4 regions of the Streptomyces sp. NPDC058274 genome follow, and region 1 is predicted to be linked to each of the others. Evidence: riboswitches for the same ligand, from Rfam matches in the RefSeq annotation. Region 1 holds a riboswitch; each other region holds the start of a gene.
The links. A riboswitch is a leader RNA that binds a small molecule or an ion and turns the genes downstream of it on or off. The one in region 1 is predicted to bind thiamine pyrophosphate.
Positions count from the first base shown of each region.

Region 1 (4,278 bases):
GCACCCGGCCGGCCGGGGTCAGCAGCAGCGCCGAGGCATCGGCATCGGGCACACCGGGTCCAGCGGACCAAGAAAGCTCGGCGCGCACCGTACCGGAACGAACGGAAAGGTTGGCACCCTTGCTCATCGACCTGGCTGTCATGCCCACCAGTCTGCCGACCCGGCAGAGCCGAAGGACACCTTCCCGACCTCTCGATTGAGGTCGCCCGCCGTGTCGGGTACGCCCAGGACACCCCCTAAGCAGCACCGGAACGCAGGCGGCCGTACGCCGGGCGGGCCGGACAGAAAGGTCCCACGGATCGATCGATACGTCGGACAGGAAATTCCCAGGGATCGATCGATACGTCGTCGTGCGAGTCGGTACCGCCATCGCGACGTTTGACACGATGAAGGTGGGCGGCAGTCCCGCATTCTTCCCCACCGACCTGCTCGAAAAGCAGATCGAGCGTCTGCGGAATGCCCAGCGCCACTGAAACGCGGCGGTTCCGCGTGCAGGATGGCGGTGCTCCCCGGTCGGAAATCCCCGGGGAACACCGCCGTTCCAGCGGTCAGTCGGCCAGCGGCAGATAGACCCGGTTCCCCGCGGCCGCGAACTCCTTGGACTTCTGCGCCATGCCCTCCTCGATCTCCACCTGGGAACCGCCGTGTTCGCGGCGGATGTCGTGGGAGATCTTCATCGAGCAGAACTTCGGCCCGCACATCGAGCAGAAGTGGGCCGTCTTGGCGGGCTCGGCCGGGAGGGTCTCGTCGTGGAACTCCCGTGCCGTGTCCGGGTCGAGGGCCAGATTGAACTGGTCCTCCCAGCGGAACTCGAAACGGGCGTCGGACAGCGCGTCGTCCCAGTCCTGAGCGCCGGGGTGCCCCTTGGCGAGGTCGGCCGCGTGTGCGGCGATCTTGTAGGTGATGACTCCGGTCTTGACGTCGTCACGGTTGGGCAGGCCCAGGTGCTCCTTGGGCGTGACGTAGCAGAGCATGGCCGTACCCCACCAGGCGATCATCGCGGCGCCGATGCCGGAGGTGATGTGGTCGTACGCCGGCGCCACATCCGTCGTCAGTGGGCCGAGCGTGTAGAACGGCGCCTCCTCGCAGATCTCCTGCTGAAGGTCGATGTTCTCCTTGATCTTGTGCATCGGGACATGGCCCGGGCCCTCGATCATGGTCTGCACGTTGAAACGCTTCGCGATCGTGTTGAGTTCCCCGAGCGTCCTCAACTCCGCGAACTGCGCGGCGTCGTTGGCGTCCGCGATCGACCCCGGCCGCAGCCCGTCGCCGAGCGAGTACGTGACGTCGTAGGCGGCGAGGATCTCGCAGAGCTCCTCGAAGTTCTCGTACAGGAACGACTCCTTGTGGTGCGCGAGGCACCACGCGGCCATGATCGAGCCGCCGCGCGAGACGATGCCGGTCTTGCGGTTCGCGGTGAGCGGCACGTACGGCAGGCGCACGCCCGCGTGCACCGTCATGTAATCCACGCCCTGCTCGGCCTGCTCGACGACCGTGTCCTTGTAGATCTCCCAGGTCAGCTCCTCGGCGCGGCCGTCGACCTTCTCCAGCGCCTGGTACAGCGGCACCGTGCCGATGGGCACGGGGGAGTTGCGCAGTACCCACTCACGGGTGGTGTGGATGTTGCGGCCCGTGGACAGGTCCATGACCGTGTCGGCACCCCACTTGGTCGCCCACGTCATCTTGTCCACCTCCTCCTCGATGGAAGAGGTGACCGCCGAGTTGCCGATGTTGGCGTTGACCTTCACCAGGAAGCGCTTGCCGATGATCATCGGCTCGATCTCCGGGTGGTTGACGTTCACGGGCAGCACCGCGCGACCGGCGGCGATCTCCTCGCGTACGACCTCGGGGTCGACGTTCTCCCGGACGGCCACGAACTCCATCTCGGGCGTGATCTCCCCGCGGCGGGCGTACGCGAGCTGCGTGACGGCCTCCCCGGGGCGCCCCCGGCGCGGTTGCCGCGGCCGCCCCGGGAAGACCGCGTCGAGGTTCCTGAGCCCCCCGCGCGGTGAGGTGTGCTTGATTCCGTCGTCCTCGGGGCGCACCGGACGGCCCGCGTACTCCTCGGTGTCACCGCGGGCGATGATCCAGTTCTCGCGCAGCGGGGCCAGCCCCCTGCGTACGTCGGTGTCGACGGTCGGATCGGTGTACGGGCCCGAGGTGTCGTACAGCGTGACCGACTGCCCGTTGGTGAGGTGCACCTGACGGACCGGCACCCGCAGGTCGGGGCGAGAGCCCTCGACGTATGCCTTGTGCCAGCCGATGGACTTCCCGGCCTCGCCGCTCTCGGTGGGGGCGGGTGCCCCACCGTCGCCGGCCGGAGCGCTCGCCCCGTCCGTCTGGCTGGAGGCAGGCGTGCGTACGTCCTTGATGGTCATGAGACCTACTCCCTACGCCGGCATTACCCGGTAACAGGTTCGGCGGTCGACGCAGCGAGTTCCGTCTGCCGATGTTTCATGTGAAACATCGCTGAGACGAAGGTCAGCGCCCTCTCAGCCCGGTGCTCCGAGCTCCCGCGTGTGCAAAGGTGCCTCCACGCTAGCGTCATATCTGGCGCGGTGAACAGAGGGCCCCTGCCGTTCTTGCGATGATCGGTCGGTGACCACGACGCAGCAGCCCTCGTTTCCACCGTCCGAGCCGCCGCGTGGACGGGGTCCGGGCGACGGGCAGGGACGGGGTCCCGGCGGCGGGCAGGGGCACGGGCGCGGTGGTCCCGGCGACGGACATGGGCACGGTGGTCCCGGCGACGGTCACGGGCAGGGGCACGGGCACCGGCCGGACGGTGGCCACGGCCCTGGGAACGGCGGCGGGCACGGCTCAGGCTCCAGTTCCGGCTCAGGTTCCGGATCCGGATCCGGATCCGGATCCGGTGACGCGCACGGCCCCGGCAACGGTCACGGACACGGCCACTCGCACAGCCACGGCCCCGCCGCCCCGGTCTCCAAGCACCTGCGCAAGGTCATCGCAGCCGTCCTGATTCCCTTCGCGGCCGCGGTCGTCGTCGGCCTGGCCGTATTCTGGCCGGGTGGCGCTCCCTCGCACGAACGCACCGGCGTCGGTTTCGACCGGCAGAGCCAGCAGGCCACGGTCACCAGAGTCGACCAGGTGGACTGCAAGTCCGTGAACGCCTCGGGGGACACCCCGACCGGTGACACCTCCACGCCCGAGGGCTCCTCGGCGCAGCAGCAGGCGACGGGCGACTGCAAGAAGGCGACGATCCGGATCGACACCGGCAAGGACAAGGGCCGTACGTTCACGGAGATCGTCCAGCCCGACCAGTCACGCCAGTTGCACCAGGGCGAGAAGGTCGTGGTCGCGTACGAGCCGTCCGCGCCCAAGAACCTGCAGTACTCGGTCACCGACGTGAACCGCAAGATCCCCATGGCGGTGCTCGCCGGGATCTTCGCGCTGGCCGTCGTGGTGGTGGGCCGGATGCGCGGTCTCATGGCGCTGATCGCGCTCGCCGTCAGCTTCCTGATCCTGACGTTCTTCATCCTGCCGGCGATCCTGCAGGGCTCGAACCCCCTGGTGGTGGCGGTGATCGGCGCCAGCGCCATCATGCTGATCGCCCTCTACATGTGCCACGGACTGTCGGCCCGTACGTCGGTGGCGGTGGTCGGCACGCTGCTCTCGCTGGTGCTGATCGGCCTGCTGGGCTCCGCGTTCATCGGCTGGGCCGCGCTGACCGGCAATGTGGACGACAACACCGGCCTGATCCATGGCCTGTATCCGTCCATCGACATGAGCGGTCTGCTCCTCGCGGGCGTGATCATCGGTTCGCTCGGTGTGCTCGACGATGTGACGGTGACGCAGACGTCGGCGGTCTGGGAGCTGCACGAGGCCAACCCGACGATGGGGTGGCGCGGGCTGTACCGGGCGGGCATCCGGATCGGCCGCGACCACATCGCCTCCGTCGTCAACACCCTCGTCCTGGCGTACGCGGGTGCGGCCCTCCCCCTGCTGCTGCTCTTCTCGATCGCGCAGAGCAGCGTCGGCACGGTCGCCAACAGCGAGCTGGTCGCCGAGGAGATCGTGCGCACCCTGGTCGGCTCGATCGGCCTGGTGGCGTCCGTACCCGTGACCACGGCCCTGGCGGCCCTGGTCGTCTCCGCGGACCGCCCGAGCGGCACGGCGGTTCCGGCGCCCGCGGCTGCCCGGACACCGGCCCGCAGCGGGAAGGGCCGCCGACGCAAGCACTGAAGCCTCCGGGCCCGCGGGACTCTTGGGCCTGCCCGGACGGGAGCGGATCAGACCCGTCGTGGGAGCGGTAGCGGATCA
Region 1 is NZ_JBHVXW010000002.1:214,602-218,879, forward strand. Features, by position in the region: partial or broken gene ACFVYF_RS05430 (VWA domain-containing protein) at 1-142, opposite strand, end outside; gene thiC (phosphomethylpyrimidine synthase ThiC) at 549-2,378, opposite strand; TPP riboswitch at 2,371-2,527, opposite strand; gene ACFVYF_RS05440 (YibE/F family protein) at 2,599-4,200, shown strand.

Region 2 (4,278 bases), on a different contig from region 1:
GCGCAGCGGGGCGTACACGGCGAGCGCCACGACGAAGGCCACCCCGTAGGCGAGGTCGGCGCCGTGCAGGGCGTCGGCCACCGGACCCACGTACAGGCTGGTGCTCATGAACGGGACGGCGGCGGCGAAGGCGACGACGAACGCCGTGAGCGCGGGCCACCATGGCTGCGGGCGGGCGCTCTCGGCGGCCAGGTCGACCGGGGCGCCGGCGCGGGCCCGGGCGCGGACGAGCCAGTCGACAGCCACGATCGCGACGAATCCCGGGATCCAGTAGCCGACGAGCAGCAGCACGTTCTGGAAGCGGGTGGTGGTGTCGGCCGCGTGCATCCACAGGACGAGCGGGAAGCCGAGGACGGCGGCCAGTGCGGCGGCGACCGGGCGCGGCAGGCGCACCCCCATGGTCTGCAGGGCCAGCGAGCCGCTGTAGTCGTTCATGGCGTTGCTGGACAGGGCCGCGAGCGCGACGGCGAGCAGGCCGAACGCACCGAGGACACCGCCGCCGAGCAGGGTGTCGACGCCCCCGGCGGTCTGGTCGGTGAAGACGGACGCTCCCCACAGGCCCAGCGCCTGGACGGCCACGAAGGACACGCTGACCCCGAGCAGCGTGCACCAGAACATCCGCGGCCGGGACGCGGTGCGCGGGAGGTACCGGCTGAAGTCACTGGCGTAGGGGGCCCAGGACAGCGCGAGGCTCAGCGCGATGGTGCAGGTCAGGACGAACGCGCCGGCCCGGTCGGCGCCGTGGACCGTGGCGACGGCGGTCGGGTGGCTGCCGTTGAGCAGCTTGGCGGTCAGCGCGGCGAAGGCGGCGGCGAGGGCGAAGGTCATCACGGTCTGGAGCCGGTGGATCGCCTCGTATCCGAGGACACCGAGAGCTCCTTGGGCGGCCATCACGACCAGGACGCCCAGCCAGAACGGCCAGCCGCACAGCTGGGCCAGCGCGTCCCCGCCGAACAGGCCGATCAGCGCGTCCCAGGCGATCGAGGACAGCCACTGCAGGGCGCCCGGCACCGCGACGGCCCGGCCGAACGCCAGCCGGGCGAGCGGGAGTTGCCCCGCACCGGTCTGACTGCCCCAGGTGCCGAGGTACGCGGTCGGCACCGCGCCCAGGAGGGTGCCGAGGACGACGGCGGTGAGGGCGGTGGCGAAGTCGAGGCCGAGCGCGACGCCGACGGTGCCGGTGAACACGCCCGTCATGGTCAGGTTGGGGGCGAACCACACGGTGAACAGCCGGGCCGGGCTGCCGTACCGCGCGTCCTCGGGGACGGGTGCGATGCCACGGGCCTCGACCCGCAGATCACCGGGAGCGGCGGGCATCCGCCCGTCGAAGACGCGCTGTGGGGCCCCGACGGCCACCTCACCGCGGGCATGCGGCCATGACATGAGACATCCCTCCGCCAGTCCTAACTGGTTCAGGTTCGACGGGTGTGATCTCAGCCCTCGTGCGGGGCACCCCGTGTCCGGTACGCCGGCCAGGATAGCCCGGCGCGCGCGTACGTCCAGGTGGTGGGGGTGGACAGTGGCCGAGCACGGTCCGCGGACGGTGACCGGGCCGGTGCGGCGGGTCACGGCCGCGCCGCACGGTCCCGAAGTGCGCCTCGGGAGGGACGCCTCGGTGTGAATACCGTGATACGCGGACGACGTTCCCTTTGTCCGGGAGGGCGGGCTATGGTGACGCCCTGACGGGATCTTGAACAGAGGGGGCGCAGGTGGAGAACCTCGCGCGGGCACGCCGCGGCCGGCCGCCCGGGACCGGGTCGGTGGAGGGCGAGCTGACCGGCCGCCAGCAGGCCATCATCGAGTTCATCAGGACCGAGGTGGCTCGGCAGGGCTACCCGCCGTCGATGCGCGAGATCGGCGAGGCGGTCGAGCTGGCCAGCACCTCCTCGGTCTCCCACCAGCTGTCGGTGCTGGAGCGCAAGGGCGTCCTGTACCGCGATCCGCACCGGCCCCGCGCGTATCAGGTACGGCCCAGCTGGGCGCCGAGTCTGGACGCCGAGCGCGGGCCGGAGCCGGCCGCAGTACCACTGGTGGGCCGCATCTCCGCGGGCACGCCCGTCCTGGCCGAAGAGGCGATAGAGGACGTCTACCTGCTGCCGCGCCAAATAGTCGGCGACGGCGATCTCTTCGCGCTGACCGTGAGCGGCGACAGCATGATCGAGGCGGCCATCTGCGACGGCGACGTGGTGGCCGTCCGCCGCCAGGACAGCGCCGATCACGGCGACATCGTCGTCGCGCTCCTGGAGGACGAGGCCACGGTCAAGCAGCTGCGCCGGCAGGACGGTCAGGTGTGGCTCATGCCGCGCAACTCCGCCTACGCGCCGATCCCCGGCGAGGACGCGGTGATCCTGGGCCGAGTGGTGGGCCTGATGCGCCAGTTGTAGCGGCGACAGGGGGCCTGACCCGCCGGCGGCGGCTACGGGGACACGGCGGCCACGCGGGAGCGGTGCAAGCGAGAAAAGGCCCCCGCGGGCTCTCGCCCGCGAAGACCCTTCGCACCGTCGGGACGACAGGATTTGAACCTGCGACCCCTTGACCCCCAGTCAAGTGCGCTACCAAGCTGCGCCACGTCCCGGTGCGCTCGCCGCGGTGAACCGCGTGATCGCGCGAACAGCACTTTACCGCACACCACGGGCCGGTCCGCCGGGGGCGCGGGGGCGGCACCGGGGCCGGCGCGGGACAATCGGAACATGAACGGGACTCCCAGGGCCGGGACGGACGGCCGACGCGACCGGGACGCGGAGGGACGGGCACGCAATGCCCGTCCCCGGGACGGTCTCGGCCGGCCCCTGCCGTACGGCACGGACGGGGTGGAGCGGCAGCCCGAAGGGGTCGTACGCAGTCCCGCGGAGACGGTCGTCGAGGCGCAGGCGCTGCTGGCGGCGGGCAAGCCGTTCCACGCGCACGAGGTCTTCGAAGACGCCTGGAAGTCGGGCCCGGCGGACGAGCGCGCGCTGTGGCGCGGGCTGGCCCAGCTCGCGGTGGGGCTGACCCATGCGGCCCGGGGGAACACGACGGGCGGCGCCCGGCTGCTGCGACGCGGGGCGGACGCCACCGAGCAGTGGGCCGCCGAATCCGGACAGGACAGTCCGTACGGGATGGATCTGGCGGAACTGGCGGACTGGGCGCGGAGGTTGGCGGGGGTCGCGGAGCGGGACGGTACGGCGGTCGACGCCGTGGCGTGGGCACCGCGACTGCGCGGGAGCGAACCCGGATAGTCGCGGAGCGGGACGGTACGGCGGTCGACGCCGTGGCGTGGGCACCGCGACTGCGCGGGAGCGAACCCGGATAGACCGGCTGTCAGTGGCGTGGGGCAGACTCGGGGCGTGCGAAAGATTCATGTCATCGGAATCGGGGCGGGCGATCCCGACCAGCTGACCCTGCAGGCGGTCAAGGCGCTGAAGAGCACGGACGTGTTCTTCATCCTGGACAAGGGCGAGGTGAAGTCCGACCTCGTCCAGCTGCGCCGTGACATCCTCGACGCGCATCTGCCGGAGGGGGCGTACCGGCTGGTCGAGGCGCGCGACCCGGATCGCGACCGGGCCGCCGGGGGCGCGGCCTACTCCCCCGCCGTCGGTGACTGGCGCAGCGCCCGCGCCGCCCTCTACGAACGGCTGATCGCCGAGGAGTTGGGCGAGGACGGCAGCGGCGCGTTCCTGGTCTGGGGCGACCCCGCGCTGTACGACAGCACGCTCGGCATCCTGGAGGAGATCCTCGACCGGGGCACGGTCGCGTTCACGTACGACGTCGTTCCGGGGATCAGCAGTGTCTCGGCCCTCGTCGCCAGGCACCGCACGGGACTCAACCGGGTCGCGCGCCCCGTCCAGATCACCACCGGGCGCCGCCTGGCGGAGGGCTTCCCCGAGGGCGTGGACGACGTGGTGGTGATGCTCGACGCCCACCAGGCCTTCCGGGCGTACGCCGACCAGGACATCGACATCTACTGGGGCGCCTACATCGGCACCCCGGACGAGATCCTCGCCTCGGGGCCGATAGCCGAGGCGGCCCCCCGCATCGAGCGCCTGCGCGCGGAGGCCCGGGAGCGCAAGGGCTGGATCATGGACACCTACCTGCTGCGCAGGCGTCCGCGGGGCTAGGGCGTGTCCGTCGATCACGGCGGAGACGCGGAGTGTGGCACGTACATCCGACTGCCAAGGCGCCGCGGCTTCCCCTTCACCGTGATCGACCGGACAGGTACCGGCGTTCACGTACGCCGGGCGGATCTCCCGGCATGCACACGCCCTGCCCCGATGTGAGGGTGACCCTGTGACGACCACA
Region 2 is NZ_JBHVXW010000003.1:233,974-238,251, reverse strand. Features, by position in the region: gene ACFVYF_RS08345 (purine-cytosine permease family protein) at 1-1,383, opposite strand, end outside; TPP riboswitch at 1,373-1,467, opposite strand; gene lexA (transcriptional repressor LexA) at 1,710-2,384, shown strand; tRNA gene ACFVYF_RS08335 (tRNA-Pro) at 2,502-2,575, opposite strand; gene ACFVYF_RS08330 (DUF309 domain-containing protein) at 2,691-3,218, shown strand; gene cobF (precorrin-6A synthase (deacetylating)) at 3,327-4,097, shown strand; gene ACFVYF_RS08320 (MDR family MFS transporter) at 4,267-4,278, shown strand, end outside.
Region 2: another riboswitch for thiamine pyrophosphate. It lies ahead of ACFVYF_RS08345 (purine-cytosine permease family protein); the one in region 1 lies ahead of thiC (phosphomethylpyrimidine synthase ThiC).

Region 3 (4,278 bases), on a different contig from region 1:
CCCCGACTGATCGTGGCCGTCGAGCAGGACCCGGCCCGCGTCGAGCGCCTGCAGTCCCGCCACCGCCCGCAGCAGTGTCGACTTGCCGCTGCCGCTCGGTCCGAGCACGCACACGATCTCGTGCTCGGCGACGCCGAGGCCGACGGCGTCGAGCACGGGCCGCCCGCCGAACCGCACGGTCGCCGCCTCGATACCGAGCAGGGCACCCCGCTCCTTCGTGAGCCTGGTCATCAGAACTCCCCCGTCGGGTCGGTCCGCAGGCGCTCCAGAACCAGCAGCGCCACCGCGCACACCACCATCAAGATCGTCGAAAGGGCCATCGCCTGACCGTAGTTGAGGTCGCCGGCGCGGCCGAGGAGCCGGGCCACGGCGACCGGCAGCGTGGGTCGGTCGGGCCGCGCGATGAAGACGGTCGCCCCGAACTCGCCCAGTGAGACGGCGAAGGCGAACCCGGCCGCGATCAGCAGCGCCCGCCGCACCATCGGCAGATCGACCTCGCGCCACACCCGCCACGGCGACGCCCCGAGCACGGCCGCCGCCTCCCGCAGCCGCTCGTCGACCGCACGCAGGACGGGCAGCATCGTACGGACCACGAACGGGACACCGACGAGCGCCTGCGCAAGCGGCACCAGGATCCAGGAGGACCGCAGATCCAGCGGCGGCTCGTCCAGGGCGATCAGGAACCCGAAGCCGACCGTCACCGCCGAGACGCCGAGCGGCAGCATCAGCAGCGCGTCGAACCCGCGGACCAGCCGGCCCGCCCGCCGGGTGAGGGCGGTGGCCGCGAGAGAGCCGATCAGCACGGCGACGGCAGTGGCGGCGAGCGCGTACTGGAGCGAGTTGCCGATCGCCTCGATCGGCGCCACCAGGAAGATGCCGCCGTCCTCGGAGGTGAGGGCCCGGTAGTACGCGAACCCGTAGCCGCCGGGGGTGTCCAGGGACCGCTGGACCAGCACCCCGAGGGGCAGCACGAGCAGGACGGCGATACTCGCGAGGACCCCGGCGAGCAGCGCCCACTGCCCGGCCCCGCGCGGCCGGCGCGCGGTCATCGAGGCGTCCACCAGACGCAGGGCGGTCTCCCGGCGCCGTACGGTCCAGGCGTGCACCGCGAGGATCGCGCCGACCGCCACGAACTGGACGATGGTCAGCACGGCGGCGGTGGAGAGATCGAAGATCTCCGAGGTCTGCCGGTAGATCTCGACCTCGAGGGTCGAGAAGGTGGGGCCGCCGAGGATCTGCACCACACCGAACGAGGTGAAGGTGAAGAGGAAGACCATGAGGGCGGCGGCGGCGAGGGCGGGCCCGAGAGCCGGGAGGGTCACCTTGCGCCAGGCGGCGAACCGGGAGGCACCGAGCATCCGCGCGGCCTCCTCCTGACGCGGGTCGAGCTGCGCCCAGAGACCGCCGACCGTCCGGACCACGACCGCGTAGTTGAAGAAGACGTGCGCGAGGAGGATGGCCCAGACGGTGGTGTCCAGCCGTACGCCCCACAGCTCGTCGAGCAGCCCGCCCCGGCCGACCAGCGCCAGGAAGGCGGTGCCGACGACGACGGTCGGCAGCACGAAGGGGACGGTGACCACCGCCCGCAGCACCTGCTTGCCCCGGAACTCGAAGCGCGCGAAGACATACGCGCCGGGGAGCGCGATCAGCAGCGTCAGCGCGGTCGACGCGCACGCCTGCCAGGTGGTGAACCACAGGACGTGCCGGATGCCGGACTGCGCGAGCACCTCGCCGATCCGCCCGAACCGCCAGACCCCGTCGACGTTGAGCCCTCGGCCGACGATCGCCGCCACCGGGTACGCGAAGAAGACCGCGAAGAACGCGACGGGCAGCGCCATCAGCCCGAGGCGCGCCGCGCCGCCGCGGGAGAGTCCCCTGCGCGCGCGGGGCGCCCCGGGCTGTCCGGGCTCCCCGCGCTTCGGGGGCTTCCGGGACTTCCCGGGCGGCCGGGTCGCTACTTCAGTACGAGTGAGGTCCACGACTTGACCCACTGGTCACGGTGGTCGGCGATGGTGCCGGGGGTGAGTGTCTCGGGGTTCTTGGCGGCCGGCCCGAACTCGGTGAACTCGGCCGGCACCCGGGCGCCCTCGACCACCGGGTACACGAACATGTTCAGCGGCATGTCCTCCTGGAACTTCTTGGTGATCAGGAAGTCGAGGAGAGCCTTGCCGCCCGCCGCGTTCTTCGCGTTGCTCAGCAGGCCCGCGAACTCGATCTGCCGGAAGCAGGTGCCGTCGGCGACCCCGGTCGGCGCGGTCTTGGGCCGCGGATCGGCGTAGATGACCTCGGCGGGCGGCGACGAGGCGTACGAGACGACCAGCGGGCGGTCGGCCTTCGCCTTCTTGCCGCCGGCCGAACCGGAGAACTCGTCGTTGTAGGCCTGCTCCCAGCCGTCGACGACCTTCACGCCGTTGGCCTTGAGCTTCTTCCAGTAGCCCTGCCAGCCGGTGTCCCCGTACCGCGCGGCGGTGCCGAGCAGGAAGCCGAGGCCGGGGGAGGACGTCGAGGCGTTCTCCGTGACGAGGAGGTTCTTGTACGCGGGCTTGACCAGGTCGTCGAAGGACTGCGGCGGGGCCAGCTTGTGGTCGGTGAAGTACTGCTTGTCGTAATTGACGCAGATGTCACCGGAGTCGATGGGCGTGACGCGGTGCTTCGCCTTGTCGAGCTGGACGTCCGCGGAGACGGCGGACAGGCCCTTGGCCGCGTACGGCTGGAAGAGTCCGTTGTCCAGGGCGCGGGACAGCAGGGTGTTGTCGACGCCGAAGAAGACGTCGCCCTGCGGGTTGTCCTTGGTGAGGATGGCCTTGTTGACGGCCTGCCCGGCGTCGCCGTCCTTGAGGACCCTGACCTTGTACCCGGACTCCTTCTCGAACGCCTTGAGCACGCTCTTCGAGGCGGCGAAGGAGTCATGGCTGACGAGGGTCACGGTCTTGGACCCGGAGCCGGCCTCGTCGTCGGACGAGCCGCACGCGGAGAGCGTGACGAGCCCGAGACCGGTGGCGAGGACCGCCGCCGTCAACCTCTTGGTGGTGCTCACTGAATTCCTCCTGGGATGACCAGGAAGAGACGCGGCCCTGCCCGGGAACCTCTGATAGTTCCCGGGCAGGGCGCAACAGCTTGAGTAACGACCGAACTTCCTACCCAGAATGACCTGGGCAAGGTTCAGAGGGTCTGCGGCCTGTGCCGCACTCTCAGCGCTGTGGCGCTCCCCTGTCGGAATATGAAGATGTACGTACGCCAGCCAGACTACCGCTCCCGTGCGGGAACGCGGCCGGTGGCTCCCTTACGCTACGGTCCCGCGCCCTAGCGCTCCGCCGCCGCCAGCTGCCCGCAGGCGCCGTCGATCTCCTGGCCGCGGGTGTCCCGGACGGTGACCGGCACGCCGTGGGCCGCGATGGCCTCGACGAACGCCTTCTCGTCCTCGGGCCGCGAGGCGGTCCACTTGGAGCCGGGCGTCGGGTTCAGCGGGATCAGGTTCACGTGCACGGGCTTGCCCTTGAGGAGCCGTCCGAGCCGGTCACCACGCCATGCCTGGTCGTTGATGTCGCGGATCAGGGCGTACTCGATGGACAGCCGGCGCCCCGACTTGGCCGCGTACTCCCAGCCGGCGTCCAGCACCTCGCGCACCTTCCACCGCGTGTTCACGGGGACCAGGGTGTCGCGCAGCTCGTCGTCCGGCGCGTGCAGGGAGATGGCGAGCCGGCACTTGAAGCCCTCGTCGGAGAACCGGTGGATCGCGGGCACCAGGCCCACGGTCGACACGGTGATGCCACGCTGCGAGAGCCCCAGACCATCGGGCTCGGGGTCGGTGAGCGCCCGGATCGAGCCCACGACCCGCTTGTAGTTGGCGAGCGGCTCGCCCATGCCCATGAACACGATGTTGCTCAGCCGCGCGGGGCCACCGGGAATCTCGCCGTCCCTGAGGGCCCGCATGCCGTCCACGATCTGGTGCACGATCTCGCCGGTGGACAGATTCCGGTCCAGCCCGGCCTGGCCGGTGGCGCAGAACGGGCAGTTCATCCCGCAGCCGGCCTGCGAGCTGATGCACATGGTGACCCGGTCCGGGTAGCGCATCAGCACGGATTCGACGAGCGTGCCGTCGAAGAGCCGCCACAGGGTCTTGCGGGTGGTGTCGTCGTCACAGCTGATGTGCCGGACGACGGACATCAGCTCGGGCAGCAGCGCTTCCTGGAGCTTCCCTCGCGAGGCGGCCGGGATGTCCGTCCACTGCTCGGGGTCGTGCGCGTACCGCGCGAAGTAGTGCTGCGAGAGCTGCTT
Region 3 is NZ_JBHVXW010000019.1:43,920-48,197, forward strand. Features, by position in the region: gene ACFVYF_RS29645 (ABC transporter ATP-binding protein) at 1-231, opposite strand, end outside; gene ACFVYF_RS29650 (ABC transporter permease) at 231-1,838, opposite strand; gene ACFVYF_RS29655 (thiamine ABC transporter substrate binding subunit) at 1,955-3,037, opposite strand; TPP riboswitch at 3,117-3,222, opposite strand; gene rlmN (23S rRNA (adenine(2503)-C(2))-methyltransferase RlmN) at 3,304-4,278, opposite strand, start outside.
Region 3: another riboswitch for thiamine pyrophosphate. It lies ahead of ACFVYF_RS29655 (thiamine ABC transporter substrate binding subunit); the one in region 1 lies ahead of thiC (phosphomethylpyrimidine synthase ThiC).

Region 4 (4,278 bases), on a different contig from region 1:
CCCACCCCGACGGGGAACCGCGGCCGCCGAGGGTGGGACATCTCTCAGTGACAGGGTCTAGAAGGCGGGCCGCTCCGGATCCAGCCGGGCCATGCCCTCCGCGGGGGAGGACGCCTCGGCGAAGTGCCGGCGCGGAATGCGTCCCGCGCGCCGTGCCAGACGCCCGCCCTCGACCGCGTGCCGCATGGCCTCCGCCATCAGGACGGGCTCCTGCGCGCGGGTCACCGCCGAGGCGAGCATCACACCGGCGCATCCCAGTTCCATGGCGAGCGCGGCGTCGGACGCGGTGCCGGCACCGGCGTCCAGAATGACCGGCACGCGTGCGTGCTCCACGATCAGCTGGAAGTTGTGCGGATTGCGGATCCCGAGCCCGGAGCCGATGGGCGAGCCCAGCGGCATCACGGCGGCGCAGCCGACGTCCTCCAGCTTCCGTGCCAGGACCGGGTCGTCGTTCGTGTACGGCAGCACGGTGAAGCCGTCGTCCACGAGCGTCTCGGCGGCGTCCAGCAGCTCGATCGGATCGGGCAGCAGCGTGCGCTCGTCGGCGATGACCTCCAGCTTGACCAGGTCGGTGCCGAGGGCCTCGCGGGCCAGGCGAGCGGTCAGCACGGCCTCACCCGCGGTGAAACAGCCCGCCGTGTTCGGCAGCACCCGGATGCCGAGCCTGTCGAGCACGGAGAGGACCGAGCCGTGCGCCGCCGGGTTCACGCGCCGCATCGCGACCGTCGTCAGCTCCGTGCCGGACGCGACGAGCGAGCGTTCCAGCACGTCGAGGCTGGGGGCGCCGCCGGTGCCCATGATCAGCCGGGACGAGAAGGTCGTACCGCCGAGGACGAAGGGATCGTCGGCCATGGGTCAGCCTCCTTGGACGGCGGTGAGGACTTCGACGCGGTCACCCTCGGAGAGGGACGTGGACGACCACCGCGCGCGTGGGACGACGGTTTCGTTGAGCGCGGCGGCGACGCCGGACGGGGCCGGGGTCAGGGTCGAGACGAGCGTGTCGAGCGCGGTGCCCGCGGCGATCCGCTGCTGTTCGCCGTTGACGATGATGTTCATGCGGGCTGCTCCGTGAGGGCCGTGCTGAAGCGCTTGGGGGTGAAGGGGCGTGCCTCGGCCGGGAGTTCACCGGTGGCGAGTACGTGGGCCATGGCGTCGCCGGTCACGGGCGTCAGCAGGACGCCGTTGCGGAAGTGCCCGGTGGCCAGCAGGAGGCCGTCGAGCTCGGTCGGGCCGAGCAGCGGCGCGTTGTCCGGCGAGCCGGGGCGCAGACCCGCCCGGGTCTCGGTGAGCGGCAGTTCGGTGATCCCGGGGACCAGCTCATGGGCGTCGCGCAGCAGCTCGTACACGCCGCCCGCGGTCACCGTCATGTCCCAGCCCAGCTCCTCGCTGGTGGCGCCGACGACCAGCTCGCCGTTCTCGCGCGGCACCAGATAGACATGGCTGCCGCGGACGACGGCCCGCACGGTCCGGCTCAGGAAGGGCGCGTACCGGCCCGGCACGGTCAGCCGCAGCACCTGCCCCTTCACCGGCCGCACGGGCGGCAGTACGGCGTCGGGGACCCCGGCGAGCCGCCCGCTGAGGCTGCCCGCGGCGAGGACGACGTGGCCCGCCGAGAGTGCGGTGCCGTGCGCGGTGCCGATGCCCGTGGCCCGGTCCCGGGCGACGGAGAGCCGCTCGGCCCAGGTCCGGTGGAAGACGACCCCGGCGCGCTCGCATGCGGTGACCAGGGCCCTGGCCAGCCGGCGCGGGTCGATCTGGTGATCGCCGTCCACCCGCAGGCCGCCGCGCACCCCGGGCGCCAGCAGCGGCTCCAGGCGGCGGCACTCGCGGCCGCTCAGCCACTCGGACTCCAGGCCCGACTGGCTCTGCAGGGCGTGCAGTTCGCGCAGATGGGCCCGGTCGTCGGCGTCGAGCGCGACGGCGAGCGTGCCGCACTGGCGGTAGCCGAGGTCCAGGCCGGTCTCCGCGGTCAGCTCGGCCACGAAGTCCGGATAGCGGCGCGCGGAGGCGAGGTTGAGCCCCAGCAGGGTCTGCTCGCCGTAGTGCAGTTCGGTCACGGCGGCCAGCATCCCGGCGGCCACCTGCGCCGCTCCGCCGCCCGGTTCCGGGTCCACGACCGCGGTGGAGAACCCGCGCTGAGCGGCCCGCCAGGCGGTCACCAGACCGATGATTCCGCCCCCGATGACCAGGACGTCTGAGGTACGCGACATGGGCGTCCAGCCCCTCCCTTCGCCGGCATGACCCGGATCAGGTTCGTACGGTCGGAGGCCGTCCCAGCCTCCCTCTCAGCCCGGTGCGTCCGGGCTCCCGCGTGTGCTTTACGTTGGCCAGCCTAGCCCTTCGTCTCGAACCTCAGTAGAGGAGCCTCCGCGCATGGCCCGTTCGCTCGACGGTCTCGTCCTGGCCCCGGTCGCCGACCAGGCGCCGGGTCAGGTCGGCACCCGCACCCGGTTCACGTACCACGAGAAGGACGGAGTGATCTGGGCCGAGTACGCGGGCGGTGATGTCGTACGTGGTCATCTCGTGGGTAGACGGGAGGGTGACCGGCTCGACTTCCGTTACGTGCAGCTGAAGCACGACGGCACGACCTCCTCCGGGCACTGCGTGTCCGCGGTCGTCGAACTGGCCGACGGCCGGGTGCGCCTGGAGGAGACCTGGCAATGGGAATCGCAGGCGGGCAGCGGGACGAGCGTGGTGGAACAGATCCACGAGAAGTGTGGAACAGGTCACTGAGCACGTCCCCTGACTGACAATTTGTCAGGTGTCTAAGGTGATCAGGTGAGCGAGCAGACGCAGGCGCAGGAGCGGACCGCACGACGGGTCGTCGTCGTGGGCGCGGGCATGGCCGGGGTGCAGACCGCGGTCGCCCTGCGGGAACAGGGCTTCACCGGCAGCGTGACCCTGATCGGCGCGGAGCCGCACCAGCCCTACGACAGGCCGCCCCTGTCCAAGGCCGTGCTGCTCGGCAAGTCGGAGGGGTCCGCCTTCGACGTGGACTTCGAGGGACTGGGCATCGAACTGCAGCTCGGCCGCGAGGCACTCGCCGTGCGCCCCGGGGACCACGAGCTGGACACCGACTCCGGTCCGGTGCCGTACGACGTCCTCGTCCTCGCGACGGGTGCCGAACCGATCCGGCTGCCGGGCACGGAGGGCGTGCCGGGGGTCCATCTGCTGCGCACCCTCGACGACGCCGAGCGGCTGCGTCCCGTGCTCGCCCAGCAGCACGACATCGTGGTCGTGGGAGCGGGCTGGATCGGGGCCGAGTTCGCCACGGCGGCGCGTGAGGCCGGCTGCGCGGTGACCGTCGTCGAGGCCGCCGACCGGCCGCTGGCCGGAGCGCTGCCCGCCGAGGTGGCCGCGCCGATGGCCGCCTGGTACGCCGACAGCGGTGCCACGCTGCGCACCCACGCGCGCGTGGAGCGCGTCGAGCCCGGCGCGGTGATCCTGGACGACGGTTCGCGGGTGCCCGCTGGCGCGGTCGTCGTGGGCATCGGCGCCCGCCCCGCGACCGCCTGGCTGGCCGGCTCCGGGATCACGCTCGGCGCCCACCGCGAGGTGCTGGCCGACGCCCATCTGCGCACTTCCGCGCCGGATGTGTTCGCGGTCGGCGACTGTGCCTCCTTCCCCTCGGGGCGGTACGAGGGGCGTCTTCTGGTCCACCACTGGGACAACGCCCTGCAGGGGCCGCGCACGGTGGCGGCGAACATCATCGGCGAGGCCCCGGCGGCCTACGACCCGGTTCCGTACTTCTGGTCCGAGCAGTTCGGCCGCTTCGTGCAGTACGTCGGCCATCACGCCCCCGCCGACACGACGGTGTGGCGCGGCGACCCGACGGGGGCGGCCTGGACGGTCTGCTGGCTGCGGGAGGGCCGGCTCGTCGCGCTTCTCGCGGTCGGCCGCCCCCGGGACCTGGCCCAGGGCCGCAAGGTCATCGAGGCGGGGATCCCCATGGATCCGGAACTCCTCGCGGACCCGGCGCGGCCACTGAAGGCCGCCGCGGCCTAGGCACCTGGGGCCGTCCGGCGGATCTTGCGGTTCCGTTCCGTTGGTCCGGTTGCGGTGGTTCCGTCCGGCGGTTCCGTCCCGGCGGTGCCGGGAAAGAGGGCTGACCCCGCGATCCACCGCACGATCCACCGGACAGGCACTATCCGTCACCCCAGGTCGGAGGGGTCTGGCTTCCGACTGTCAGTCCGGGATGGCAGGCTTGTCCTGTGACCGAGATTGACGCAAAGATCGATGCTCTCGTCCCCGCCTGGCTCACCCTCCCCGACATCGCCG
Region 4 is NZ_JBHVXW010000001.1:435,791-440,068, reverse strand. Features, by position in the region: gene ACFVYF_RS02000 (thiazole synthase) at 58-852, opposite strand; gene thiS (sulfur carrier protein ThiS) at 856-1,056, opposite strand; gene thiO (glycine oxidase ThiO) at 1,053-2,210, opposite strand; TPP riboswitch at 2,208-2,321, opposite strand; gene ACFVYF_RS01985 (hypothetical protein) at 2,374-2,733, shown strand; gene ACFVYF_RS01980 (NAD(P)/FAD-dependent oxidoreductase) at 2,779-4,005, shown strand; gene ACFVYF_RS01975 (Rv2175c family DNA-binding protein) at 4,212-4,278, shown strand, end outside.
Region 4: another riboswitch for thiamine pyrophosphate. It lies ahead of thiO (glycine oxidase ThiO); the one in region 1 lies ahead of thiC (phosphomethylpyrimidine synthase ThiC).